DNA from 3 places in the Roseibium sp. AS2 genome. Region 2 is predicted to be linked to each of the others. Evidence: riboswitches for the same ligand, from Rfam matches in the RefSeq annotation. Region 2 holds a riboswitch; each other region holds the start of a gene.

Region 1 (3,869 bases), on a different contig from region 2:
CAGCCAGTCGTATTTGAGGTTCTGCGCGATCTTGAGGACCGACCGGTCCTCCAGCATTGGTTTCAGGATCTCCAGCGCGTCGCTCAACGGGATCTGGCCCGCAACGAGGCCGCCACCGCCCAGAAGGTCGCCCTCGCCGTCGACATGGCCCAGCGGCACGTAACAGGCCTTGCCGGGCTCCGTCGACAGCGACAGGCCGACCAGATCCGCCTGCATGGCGTCCAGCGAGGTCGTTTCCGTGTCGAAGGCGACATAGCCCGTCTCGAACGCCGCCGCGCACCATTCCTTCAGCCGCTCGGCACTGGTGACGGTTTCATAGGCGCTGGAATCGACCGGGATCGCCCGGATGGTCTCGGCACGGGCGTCGGCCACGCTCCGCGGCACCATCAGGCCGTCCTTGCCGGGGGCTGTGTCCGCTGCGGCATTCGGACCCGCGCCGCTGTCCGCGTGCTCCAGGATCCGGCCCTTGTGGTCCGGCACGTCCCAGCCGGGAACCTCGAAGACAGCCGGCTCGACGCTTGCGGCATCGGCGCCGGTGGCTTCGGCCACCCGCTTGGTCAGGGTGCTGAACCCCATGGTCTTGAGAAAACCGACCGCCTTGGGACCGTCGAGGTCCCGCACCGAGAGCGCCGCGGCGGGCAGTTCCACCGGCACGTCCTGCTTCAGGGTGACAAGCTGCCGCGAAATCCGGGCCTGGTCGGCGAATTCAATCAGGTTCTCGCGCCGCTTGGTCTGCTTGATGGTGCCGGCCTGCTCAAGCAGGGCCTCCAGATCGCCGAACTCGTTGATCAGGAGTGCCGCGGTTTTCAGACCGATCCCGGGCACGCCCGGCACGTTGTCGACGCTGTCGCCGGCCAGCGACTGCACCTCGATGACCTTGTCCGGGCCGACGCCGAATTTCTCGAACACCTCCGCCTCGCCGAAGATCTTGTTCTTCATGGTGTCGATCATGCCGACCTTCGGGCCGATCAGCTGCATCAGGTCCTTGTCGCCGGAGACGATGGTGACGCGTGCGCCCTGCGCCGCAGCGTCGCGCGCATAGGTCGCGATCAGGTCGTCGGCCTCGAAGCCCGCCTGCTCGATGCAATGGACGGAAAAGGCCCGGGTCGCTTCGCGGATCAGTCCGAACTGCGGCACCAGGTCCTCCGGCGGATCGGGCCTGTGGGCCTTGTATTCCGGATAGATCTCGTTTCGGAACGTCTGCGCCGAATGATCGAAGATCACGGCGAAATGGGTCGGCTCGTCGCCCTTTTCCGGGGTCAGACCCTCCTGCAGCAGCTTCCACAGCATGTTGCAGAAGCCGGAAACCGCGCCGACCGGCAGGCCGTCCGGCTTGCGCGTCAGCGGCGGCAGCGCGTGGTAGGCGCGGAAAATGAAGGTGGAACCGTCGACCAGAATGAGGTGGTCGTCGGCGGTGAGGGCGGGGGCGGTTACTTGCGTCGACATGGCGCGGATCATGCCCGCAGCCCGCTCCGGAGAAAAGTCCTAAAGTTGAGAAATCCCGAATGGCGCACGCCTATCGCGACAGCCAATCGTTTCCGGACCTGCCGGACCGCTAGAGCAAAACACCGAAATGTCGGATTTGTGCTTTCGCGGAAAAAATAAATAGGCCATTATGCCCGGGCTTGGTTTTCCGTTCGGCACAAAGTGCCGGGAAACGAACAGGGAATTCGGACACGGTGGACCCAATCAGGGCTCCGGATGCCGAAGCCGCCCCCGCGACTGTATGCGGAGAGCGCCGGCCGGACATGCCACTTGCAGGCACCTGCAGGGAAGGCCCGGTCAAGCGCAACGACCCGCGAGCCAGGAGACCTGCCAAGCATCGACTCCAACCCGGCCGTCGGGTGTGACGGCAACGAGGACAATAAAATGACGACACAGACATACAAATCAAACCTGTCTATCGCCAGGATCGTACCGCTTGCCTTCGCCGTGGTGCTGGGCGTGGCGATCATCTCGATCACGGGCCATGTACAGGCCGGTGCCCTGCATGATGCGGCACATGATGTCCGCCATGCCACCGGATTTCCGTGCCACTAAAATGCTCACGCGAATTCTCGTCAGCGGCCTGTTCGCTGGCGCTGCGGCAGGTCTGATTGCGGCCCTGCTTCAGCTTTATTTCGTGCAGCCGGTCCTGCTTCACGCGGAACTTTATGAAACCGGGGAACTGGTGCATTTCGGCGCCGCGGCGGTCAGCGCCCATCAGGACGTCGGCGGTTTCGATGCGGTCCGAGATGGCCTGAGCATCGTCTTCACCATGCTGACCTATACCGGATATGCCTTCATCCTCATCGCCGGCATGGCAATCGCGGAAATGCGCGGTGCAAGCATCACGGCGCGGACGGGACTGATCTGGGGTCTTGCCGGCTTCGTGACGTTCCATTTCGCGCCGGGCTTCACGCTTGCCCCGGAAGTGCCGGGGGTGGCGGCGGCCGATGTCGGCGCGCGCCAGATCTGGTGGTGGACCACGGTCGCCACGGCCGGAGCCGGTCTGTGGCTGATCGCCTTCGGCCGCAACTGGCTGGCCTGGGGCACGGCGGCGGTCCTGCTGCTGGTTCCCCATGTCATCGGCGCACCCGAGCCGGAGGCGTTCACAGGACCGGTGCCGACCGAGATCGGTGCCCTGTTCGCCAGCCGTGCCCTTGGCGTCGGCATGGCGGCCTGGCTGCTGCTCGGCTGTTTCACCGGCTATTTCTGGCAGCGCGAAGGCGTACGGGCAGAAGCGGCGCAGCCGGCCTGACCGCAAATGCGACTGAATACCGGTCGGGCGGGACGTCACGTTCCGCCCGTTGTCTTTTCGGCTGAACAACTGGAATTCGAATGGAACGGTCTCTTGCACTCTTCGTCATCGGTCTGATTTTCGGGGGCGGCATCGGCTTTGTCACCGCCGCCGGCTACGGCGTCACGTTCGACGGACACGATCATGGCGACCCGACCGCGCACCAGGCCCATGCGCCCGCCGCACACCGGCCTGATGGCCATTCCGGGCACGACATTTCCGGCCACACCCACGACGAGCTTGTGTCCGTGCCGGCGGGGCCCGGTGCTCCGTCCGTGAAAATAGCCGTCACGCCGGATCCGGCGAGCGGCTTCAATCTCCACATCATGACGGAAAACTTCACCTTCGCGCCCGAACACGCCAGCCAGGAGCATGTTCCCGGAGAGGGCCACGCCCATGTCTATGTCAACGGCGAGAAGGTCGCCCGGCACTATGGTCCCTGGCTGCATCTGCCGGCGCTGCCTGAAGGCGAAGTGGTGGTTGAGGTGACACTGAACACCAACGATCACAAGATGCTCGCCGTCGGCGACAAGCCGCTCAAGGCGTCCTTGAAGGTGCGTGTGCCCTAACCGGCGCCAAGTGCCGGTATCCTTGCCCTGAGACACAGGCGCAGGCGTCCGCAGGGCCGGGCATCCTCGATCCAGCCGTTTTCGGCGGCAAGCCAGGCGCGGCCGGTCGCGACGATGTCGTCGATGTCTTGGGGAAAGGACAGGCCCGCGAACACCAGGGTCGCGCGGCCCTCCCCCTGAAACGCCAGCGAGACCGGCTGCTCGCACGCACCCATGCAGTCCACCGTCCCGACATCGAAGGCACCAATGAGCGCGGCGTCCAGCAGGGCGTTCCTCAACGCCGCAAGTGCGCCTTCGGCGACCGCTTCGGTCTCCTGTTGGCAGGTCCGGCAGACAAGAATGCGGTTCATTCCGCCGCCTGCGCCTGACGTTTTTCAGTGTAAGTGCCGGTCAGGTAGGCCCATTGGGGACGCCGGAACAGAAACCAGCCGAACCCGGTCCTCTGGACGAGCCAGAGCAGGATCATAGGGCTGACGGAGGCAACGATCGTCACGATCAGGGAGACCGTTCCGATATCCAGA
Region 2 (3,869 bases):
CAGATTGACGTCGTTTGAAACCGCGGCACGGGGCGGCGTGTCGAACGAGACCTCCCGATCGCAGCTTCTGACGGTTGTTTCAGCGTATGCAGACCCGGTAAAAAGGACGGCAGTCAGGCACAAAAGCAGTCGTTTCATGTGTTTTCTCCAAAGTTCAAAGATGAAATGTCAGATGGGCCCGGCCACCTGGATCGCAGTCCCTGCGATGGACCTTCACCGCATAGGCCTTTTCGATATGCTCTGATGTCAGGACCTCGTCCGGCCTGCCGTGGGCGACCTGAATGCCCCGGTGCAGGAGCAAGATCCGGTCGCAGACCTGCGCTGCCAGATTGAGGTCATGCAGGCTGGTGACGACTGTTATGTCAAGACCGGCAAGCAGGGCCACGATTTCGAGCTGATGACGGATGTCGAGGTGATTTGTCGGCTCATCCAGAATGAGCAGTTGCGGCTCCTGTGCGAGAGCCCGTGCAACCATCACCCTTTGCCGCTCACCGCCGGACAGGGTCCCCATGGACCGCCCCGCCAGATCGGCAAGGCCCATGCGCTCCAGAGCCCCCTCGACTATGTCGGCGTCCCGCCGCCCGCCGCGGGAAAATCCGGCGCCGTGCGGTCTGCGGCCAAGGGCCACAATTTCGCGTACCGACAGGGCGAAGTCGGTGGGCTGTTCCTGCAAAACGGCAGCAACCTTGCGCGCGGCCTCACGCGCCGACAAGGACCAGATATCGTGTCCGTCCAGACAGACGGTCCCCTCCACCGGCCTGTGAAACCGGTACAGCAGGCGCAACAGGGTCGATTTTCCCGCCCCGTTGGCGCCGGCGATCCCCAGGACTTCGCCCCTTTCGAGCTCGAAACTGACCCGGTTGAGGAGCGGATCGCCCCGACCCGGTTGCCAGCTGACACCGCGCACAGACAAATGACAGCCGCTCATGACGGGTCCGCCATCTCGGTTTCCGTCGCGATCATCGCCGCGGGAATGCGGGCAAGCGCGGTCCGGCGCAGTTTGCCGGGCCGGTCCCCGGACGTGCACCAGCCATCATCCAGGAAACGGTATTGTTCGGCGAAGGCCACGAGGTCGTCGATATCCGTCTGGGGATCGATGTCCCCGAACAGGTAGGTCGCCTTCTCGTTTGCCCGATAGGCCACCGTGCAGGGCCTTGAGCATCCGGCCATGCAGGCGATCCCGGACACTTCGAAGCCGTCCGCGACCAGAGGCGCCGCCCCCTTCAGTGCTTCCTGAAGTTTCGCGATGAGGTCATGACCGGGACGGCAATCGCCGCCCTTGTGACGGCATGATGTGCACACGAAGATCCTGTGTTTGTCGGTGGTCATCAGTCTGTGCCCCTGCCGGTTCTTCCATGACGGCCCGGCACCGGGATATCCGGCACCGCGCACCTGCGCGCCTCCGGCACACGGGTGTCCGTGGCAGAGATTCGTAATGTTATTACATTACAACTGTCATAATGCGCAAGGCCGTTGGCACCGCCGTTCGGGCACATTGCCCTGGCCGCGCGATTGCCAAGACGGCTAGCAGCCGTCGCGATTAGGGATCGGATTGAAGGATATGTCGTGTGTGTCCGGTACATGTCGCCCTCCGCGAAGATGCGGGGCGGCAGGAAACCGAATGTCAATCTGTGTCAGCGCGGGCTGATAGGCCATGTCACTCGCTCCTCCGGGACACCCCGCCCGGGTTGAAGTTGAAGATGAAATGGCAGGTCTCCTGACTTGCGGGTCGACGCTTTCCTGGTCCTTCCCGGGTCTCCCCAGTGGCGTTTCCAGGTTCGCTCACCGCTCACAGTTGCGGGGGCAGTCACGGTTTTGGTGCCTGATGGCTACGCCGCACCGTGTTCCCTTTTAATCCCGATCCGGGGACGCCGGATTCGGAAACCATGTCGATCTTTGTGGCGAATTGCCCCGTGCCTGTCAATGCGCGAGGATTGCGTTCAGGCATGTCGCCGTCGTACCGTCCGCCTGGTCCTCTTGGCAACACTGTCCTCTTGCCTTCCCGGGTCAAAACTCCTACCTGCGGAGCCATGACAAAAAACTCACTTTCCCCGCGCGCCGAAGCGCGCCCCGCCACCCTCAAGACCCACGGCATCGAGCGCCAGGACGACTACGCCTGGCTGCGCGCCGACAACTGGCAGGAGGTCATGCGCGACGGCCGCGCAGCTTTGGCCGATGACATCGAAGCCTACCTCGATGCCGAGAACGCCTATCAGGATGCGCGGATGGCGCACACGAAGGATCTGCAGGAACAGCTCTTTGCGGAGATGCGCGGCCGCATCAAGGAAGACGACAGTTCGGTGCCCTCACCGGACGGCGCCTATGCCTACGGCCTGAAATACGAGACCGGCGGCCAGCAACCGATCTTCTTCCGCACGCCCCGCGACGGCGGCAAGGAAACGCTCCTGCTGCACGGCGACAGGGAAGCCGAGGGCAAGGCCTATTTCAAGCTGGGTGGCGCCGGCCAGTCGCCCGATCACAAGCTGCTCGCCTGGGCCTATGACGACAAGGGTTCGGAATTCTATACGCTACAGGTCCGCGACATCGACACCGGCAAGGACCTGAGCGACCGCATCGAGGACACCGGCGGCGGCGGCGTCTTTTCCGCCGACAGCCGATATGTTTTCTACATCCGCCTTGATGACAATCACCGGCCGTCGAAACTGTTCCGTCACGAGATCGGCACCGACCCGTCCACGGATCAGCTGGTCTTCGAGGAACAGGACGCCGGGTTCTTCATGGGGGTCGGCAAGACCCAGTCCGGCGACACCATCGTCATCGACATTCACGACCATGAAACGTCCGAGGTCTGGACGATCCCCGCGAACGACCCGACTGCCGAGCCGGTGCAAATCGCCCCGCGCGAGACCGGCATCGAGTATTCCATCGACGATCACGGCGACACCTTCTACATCCTCACCAACGCGGACGATGCGGAAGACTTCAAGATCGTCACCGCGCCGAAGGCCAGTCCCGGACGCGACAACTGGACCGACCTCGTGCCGCACAAGCCTGGCTGCCTGGTCCTGTCCCACTGTGTCTACAAGACCTTCATGACCCGCCTGGAGCGCGAGGACGGCCTGCCCCGGATCGTGATCCGCCGGCTGGCCGACAATATCGAACACGAGATCGCCTTCGACGAGGAAGCCTATTCCCTCGGCATGGGGGGCGGCTACGAGTTCGACACCTCGACCATCCGGTTTTCCTATTCCTCGATGACGACGCCGTCTCGGACCTACGACTACAACGTCGACACCCGCGAACGGGTCTTGAAAAAGGAACAGGAAGTGCCGTCCGGCCACAAGGTCTCGGACTATGTCACCCGCCGCCTGATGGCCCCTGCCGCGGACGGGGAAACCGTGCCTGTGTCGATCCTCTATCACAAGGACACCGAGCTGGACGGGTCCGCCCCCCTGCTGCTTTACGGCTACGGCTCTTATGGCATCACGGTGCCGGCCAGCTTCAACACCAACGCCCTGTCCCTGGTCGACCGGGGTTTCGTCTATGCGATTGCCCATATCCGTGGCGGCAAGGACAAGGGCTTTCGCTGGTACAAGGACGGCCGCCGGGAGCACAAGAAGAACACCTTCACGGACTTCATTGCCGCCGCAGATCACCTTGTCGCGGAAAAGCTCTCCTCACACGACAAGATCGTCGCCCATGGCGGCTCCGCCGGCGGCATGCTGATGGGGGCCATTGCCAATCTCGCGCCGGAGAAATTCGGCGGTCTGATCGCCGAGGTTCCCTTTGTCGACGTTCTCTCCACCATGCTCGACGACACGCTGCCGCTGACACCGCCGGAATGGCCCGAATGGGGCAACCCGATCACGGACAAGGCCGCGTATGAATACATTGCGTCCTATTCGCCC
Region 3 (3,869 bases), on a different contig from region 2:
ATGCGCCAGAGCCATCAGATTGGCCAGCCGCAGGCTGGCGGCCTGGTCGCCGAGGATCTTGCGGGCGGCGGCAAAGCTGCCCAGTTCGGTGTCGGCGGCGGACAGGAACAGGATGTCGGCAGGGGTCTGGCCGAGATCGACCGCGTCTCCCCCGTCGTCGATCCGCCGTGTCTGGGTGGCGAGTATGTGCATTTTTTATTGGTGCCGCCTTGGTCTGACCCGAATGAAACCTGCCTGAAAACCGGCCGTCAGGCGGCCTCGGACACAGACCCGAGCACGGGGCTGACGGCGGCAAGGTCCAGCCCCTTCAGGCCGATGACCACCAGCTTGCCGGCGCTCTCCGCCCCGGCGGCGAACCAGGTCTCGACGCGCGGACCGACCGCCTGCACCATGGCCGGTGCCGCCTTGCCCGTGATCCGCACAGACCCCTTGATCCTGAGCACACCCTTCAGCGCCATCGCCTCGAACACCTTCGCTTCGGCTTCCTTAAGGCTGCCGAAGGCCCCGACCTCAAGCACATGGCTTTCGAAATCGTCATGATGATGATGGTCATGGTGATGGTCGTCGTGGTCGTGGTGATCATGGTCATCATGGTCATGGGCATCGTCGTGGTGATGATGCTCGTGCCGGGCCGCCATGTCGTCCTCTGCGGCCGAGCCCCGGCCAAGCAGAACCTCAATGGGCAAGGTGCCCTTTTCGGACGAGACGATGTGGACCGCCGGGCGGACATCGGCCTTGATACGGTCCTGGACCTTTTGCAGGGCATCGGCGGAAACCAGATCGGCCTTGTTCAGAACAACCAGATCCGCACAGCGGAGCTGATCTTCAAACAGCTCCTCGACCGGGCTGTCATGATCGAGCGCCTCGTCGGCAGCGCGCTGGGCGGCAAGCGCTTCCTCGTCGAGCGCGATCCGGCCCTCGGCCAGCGCAGCCGCGTCCAGGACCGTGACCACGCCGTCCACGGTCACTCTCTGCTTGACGCTCGGCCAGGAAAAGGCGCGCACCAGCGGTTGCGGCAGCGCCAGGCCGGACGTCTCGATGACGATGTGCTCCGGTGGCGTGTCGCGGGCCAGCAGCATTTCCATGGTCGGCAGGAAATCCTCGGCGACCGTGCAGCAGATGCAGCCATTGGTCAGTTCGACCACTTCCTCGGCGGCACAATCGGGATCCGCACATCCGTTCATCAACGAACCGTCGAAGCCCATGTCGCCGAACTCATTGACGATCAGCGCAATCCGCTTGCCGTTGGCGTTGGTGAGCAGGTTGCGGATCAGCGTGGTTTTTCCGGCACCGAGAAACCCGGTGACGATCGTTGCCGGGATTTTCTGCCCCGGCTGCGAGGACGCATTTGTCATAATCTGATTTCCGCTTGTGAACTGGGTTTCAGAAGGAACGGCAGACCGGCGGCCACGAAGACGACCTTGCCGCAAGCCTGCGCCATATCCTGATTGAGCCGGCCTTGCGCATCTCGGAACGTCCTGGACAGGCGATTCTCCGGCACGATGCCCATGCCGACCTCGTTGGAAACAAAGATGCAGGAACCTGGAAGTGCAGACAGTGCATGGCAAAGACCGTTGGTCTCGGCGGCGATGTCCTTGTCGGCGAACAGGAGATTGGAGAGCCACAGGGTCAGGCAGTCGACGAGTACCACCCGGCCCGGGCTGCATTCGCGCCGGAGTGCCGCGCACAGGTCCAGCGGCTCCTCGACTGTTTGCCAGGAACCGTCGCGGCGGTTCCGGTGAAGTGCGATGCGCTCACTCATCTCACCGTCGTGCGCTGCGCCGGTGGCAAGATAAACCTTCTGAAGACCGCTGTCTTCGGCGAGCTTTTCCGCGAACCGGCTCTTGCCGGACCGGGCGCCGCCAGTCACGAGGATGGCCCTGGGGCCGCTGTTATCCGTCAATTCCGTTTCCCGGCCGTCCGCCCGACAGCGTTAGAGGTTGCGTGTTCGACGGCCGGTCTCCTGGCTTGCGGCTCAACGCGCGCTGCACCCCTTCCCGGCCCGCAGACCAGTGGTTTTCGTGCAGCCGCTCACCGCTCACAGTTGCGGGGGCAGCTCCGGCTCAGGGCATGTCATGCCCGCACCGGATTCCCGTTTCATCCGGACAACGCGCCAGACCACCACGTTCTGAAGAACACGGAAGCTCAGGCCCTGTCCGGAACCGTCGGAATCTTCCTAAACGGATCTGGGGCCGGGCACAAGCGTCACGAAAACATTCGCGTCTGCCATTTCGTGACCAGCCGCGCCTCCAGATGCCGCCTTTTCCCGTTTCATGTGACCGGCAGACACATCCCGCTCCGCTTTGCCCGAAGGGTCGAACCAACCGGTTTTGCACCCTGGTCCGCGCACCTAGGCGCCTGAAAAATATTCGGTTTTCCACACTCGCAATAAAAAAATGACGGCTTGATGAAAAAAACCTGATCTGGGGCTTGGCAAACGGATCACGCCTTTGATATACGCTTCTCCATCGACGGAGCGGCAAATCGCAGGCCCCGTACGTGGTGATCCCCAGTAGCTCAGTTGGTAGAGCAAGCGACTGTTAATCGCTGGGTCGCTGGTTCGAGTCCGGCCTGGGGAGCCATCACCACCCACCTTAATAACCGCAAAAATCTGCCTAGCGCCACAGCAGCGCTTGAATTCCGCGTAAGAAATCCGCCAAAACTGCTACACAAAGCGGGCGGATTCGGGACAGGCACGATCGCCGAAACCACATAACAGGGACGGTGTCTGGTACCTCAGAAAACGGGTCCAGAAGGCGTATGCACACTTCGAAAAAAGAGATCGGCTCTCGACAGGCATTCTCGTTGCGCACGACCCCGGAGCGTTGCGCGCAAAAGAGGCCATCCTGGAACTGAGTTCAGGACTGGAAGCTTCAGGAGCAAGGCCGGGCCGACGACGCGAAAGAACGATTCGACGCTGCCCAGAAACGTGCCCGGGCTCTCCAGCTGCCTTATCTCACCAATGCGGAGATCGCCGCCGGGCCCATCGATGAAATCATGAAACGTATTGACCTCCTGGTTTCACGGCGCGGCGCCGACGATAGTCAGGAAGTGTCCTCTGTCATGGGCGGCGAGGACCGGTCAGCGCTCCGACTGTCCACGCTGATGACCGAGTATGAAGGAGTCCACAAAGCGTCTCTGATCAAGAAAAAGAAGTCGGACAACCAGATGCGGAAATGGCGGAATCCAAGAAAGCGCGCCATTCAGTATTTCATCGAGTTGATCGGGGACAAATCGCTTGAGCAGGTGACCCGGACGGATGCCAACAGATACCGGGACTGGTGAGAAGATCATGTTCTGAAAAACGATCTGAACCTGGCGACAGCGAACAAGAGCATCGGCTTTCTCGCCAAGATGCTGAAGGATATCGATCTGAAGTACCAGTTGAAACTGGAACCTATCTTCGCGGATCTCAGGTTTGCTGGAGCCAGGGATAGCAAACGGCCGACTTTCACCGCGGACCATGTCCAGAACGAGATACTGGCTCCAAGGGGAGTTCGATGACTTGAACGCGGAAGCAAGGGCGATCGTGTGGATCCGCGCCGAGTTCGGTACCAGACCATCCGAAATCGTCAATATCAGTGGCAGGAAGGTTTTCCTGAATACGGAGATCCCGTTCATAAGGGTTCTCGAGGATGACTGCGAATTGACGACTCACGATTCCGAACGAGACCTGCCGCTGACCGGCGCACCGCCGGACCGCGGCAATCAGAGAATAGGGCCGGCCAGCAGACCGATTTCCCAGTACCGCCACGTCCAGCGTGTCAGGGCCGAAAGCCCAAGTCCCAATTCTTCGGCAACCTGGGCGATCATGCGCCCACTGGTTTCTGTCAGCCGAACTGCTTCCTGCTTGAACACGTCGGTGAGTG

What was found. A riboswitch is a leader RNA that binds a small molecule or an ion and turns the genes downstream of it on or off. The one in region 2 is predicted to bind cobalamin.
Region 1: linked by a shared signal. The riboswitch ahead of WNZ15_RS12345 (CbtB domain-containing protein) and the one ahead of WNZ15_RS07320 (DUF1636 domain-containing protein) in region 2 are both predicted to bind cobalamin.
Region 3: linked by a shared signal. The riboswitch ahead of cobU (bifunctional adenosylcobinamide kinase/adenosylcobinamide-phosphate guanylyltransferase) and the one ahead of WNZ15_RS07320 (DUF1636 domain-containing protein) in region 2 are both predicted to bind cobalamin.

What each region holds. Positions count from the first base shown of each region.
Region 1 covers NZ_JBBMQN010000004.1:83,092-86,960, reverse strand. The annotation lists gene polA (DNA polymerase I) at 1-1,458, opposite strand, end outside; cobalamin riboswitch at 1,610-1,835, shown strand; gene WNZ15_RS12345 (CbtB domain-containing protein) at 1,870-2,040, shown strand; gene WNZ15_RS12340 (CbtA family protein) at 2,042-2,740, shown strand; gene WNZ15_RS12335 (hypothetical protein) at 2,821-3,348, shown strand; gene WNZ15_RS12330 (DUF1636 family protein) at 3,345-3,698, opposite strand; gene WNZ15_RS12325 (acyltransferase family protein) at 3,695-3,869, opposite strand, start outside.
Region 2 covers NZ_JBBMQN010000002.1:502,587-506,455, reverse strand. The annotation lists gene WNZ15_RS07330 (ABC transporter substrate-binding protein) at 1-138, opposite strand, end outside; gene WNZ15_RS07325 (ABC transporter ATP-binding protein) at 155-928, opposite strand; gene WNZ15_RS07320 (DUF1636 domain-containing protein) at 925-1,329, opposite strand; cobalamin riboswitch at 1,690-1,904, opposite strand; gene WNZ15_RS07315 (S9 family peptidase) at 2,031-3,869, shown strand, end outside.
Region 3 covers NZ_JBBMQN010000007.1:200,813-204,681, forward strand. The annotation lists gene cobN (cobaltochelatase subunit CobN) at 1-192, opposite strand, end outside; gene cobW (cobalamin biosynthesis protein CobW) at 249-1,355, opposite strand; gene cobU (bifunctional adenosylcobinamide kinase/adenosylcobinamide-phosphate guanylyltransferase) at 1,352-1,903, opposite strand; cobalamin riboswitch at 1,936-2,138, opposite strand; tRNA gene WNZ15_RS20430 (tRNA-Asn) at 2,507-2,582, shown strand; gene WNZ15_RS20435 (hypothetical protein) at 3,082-3,621, opposite strand; partial or broken gene WNZ15_RS20440 (transposase) at 3,721-3,869, opposite strand, start outside.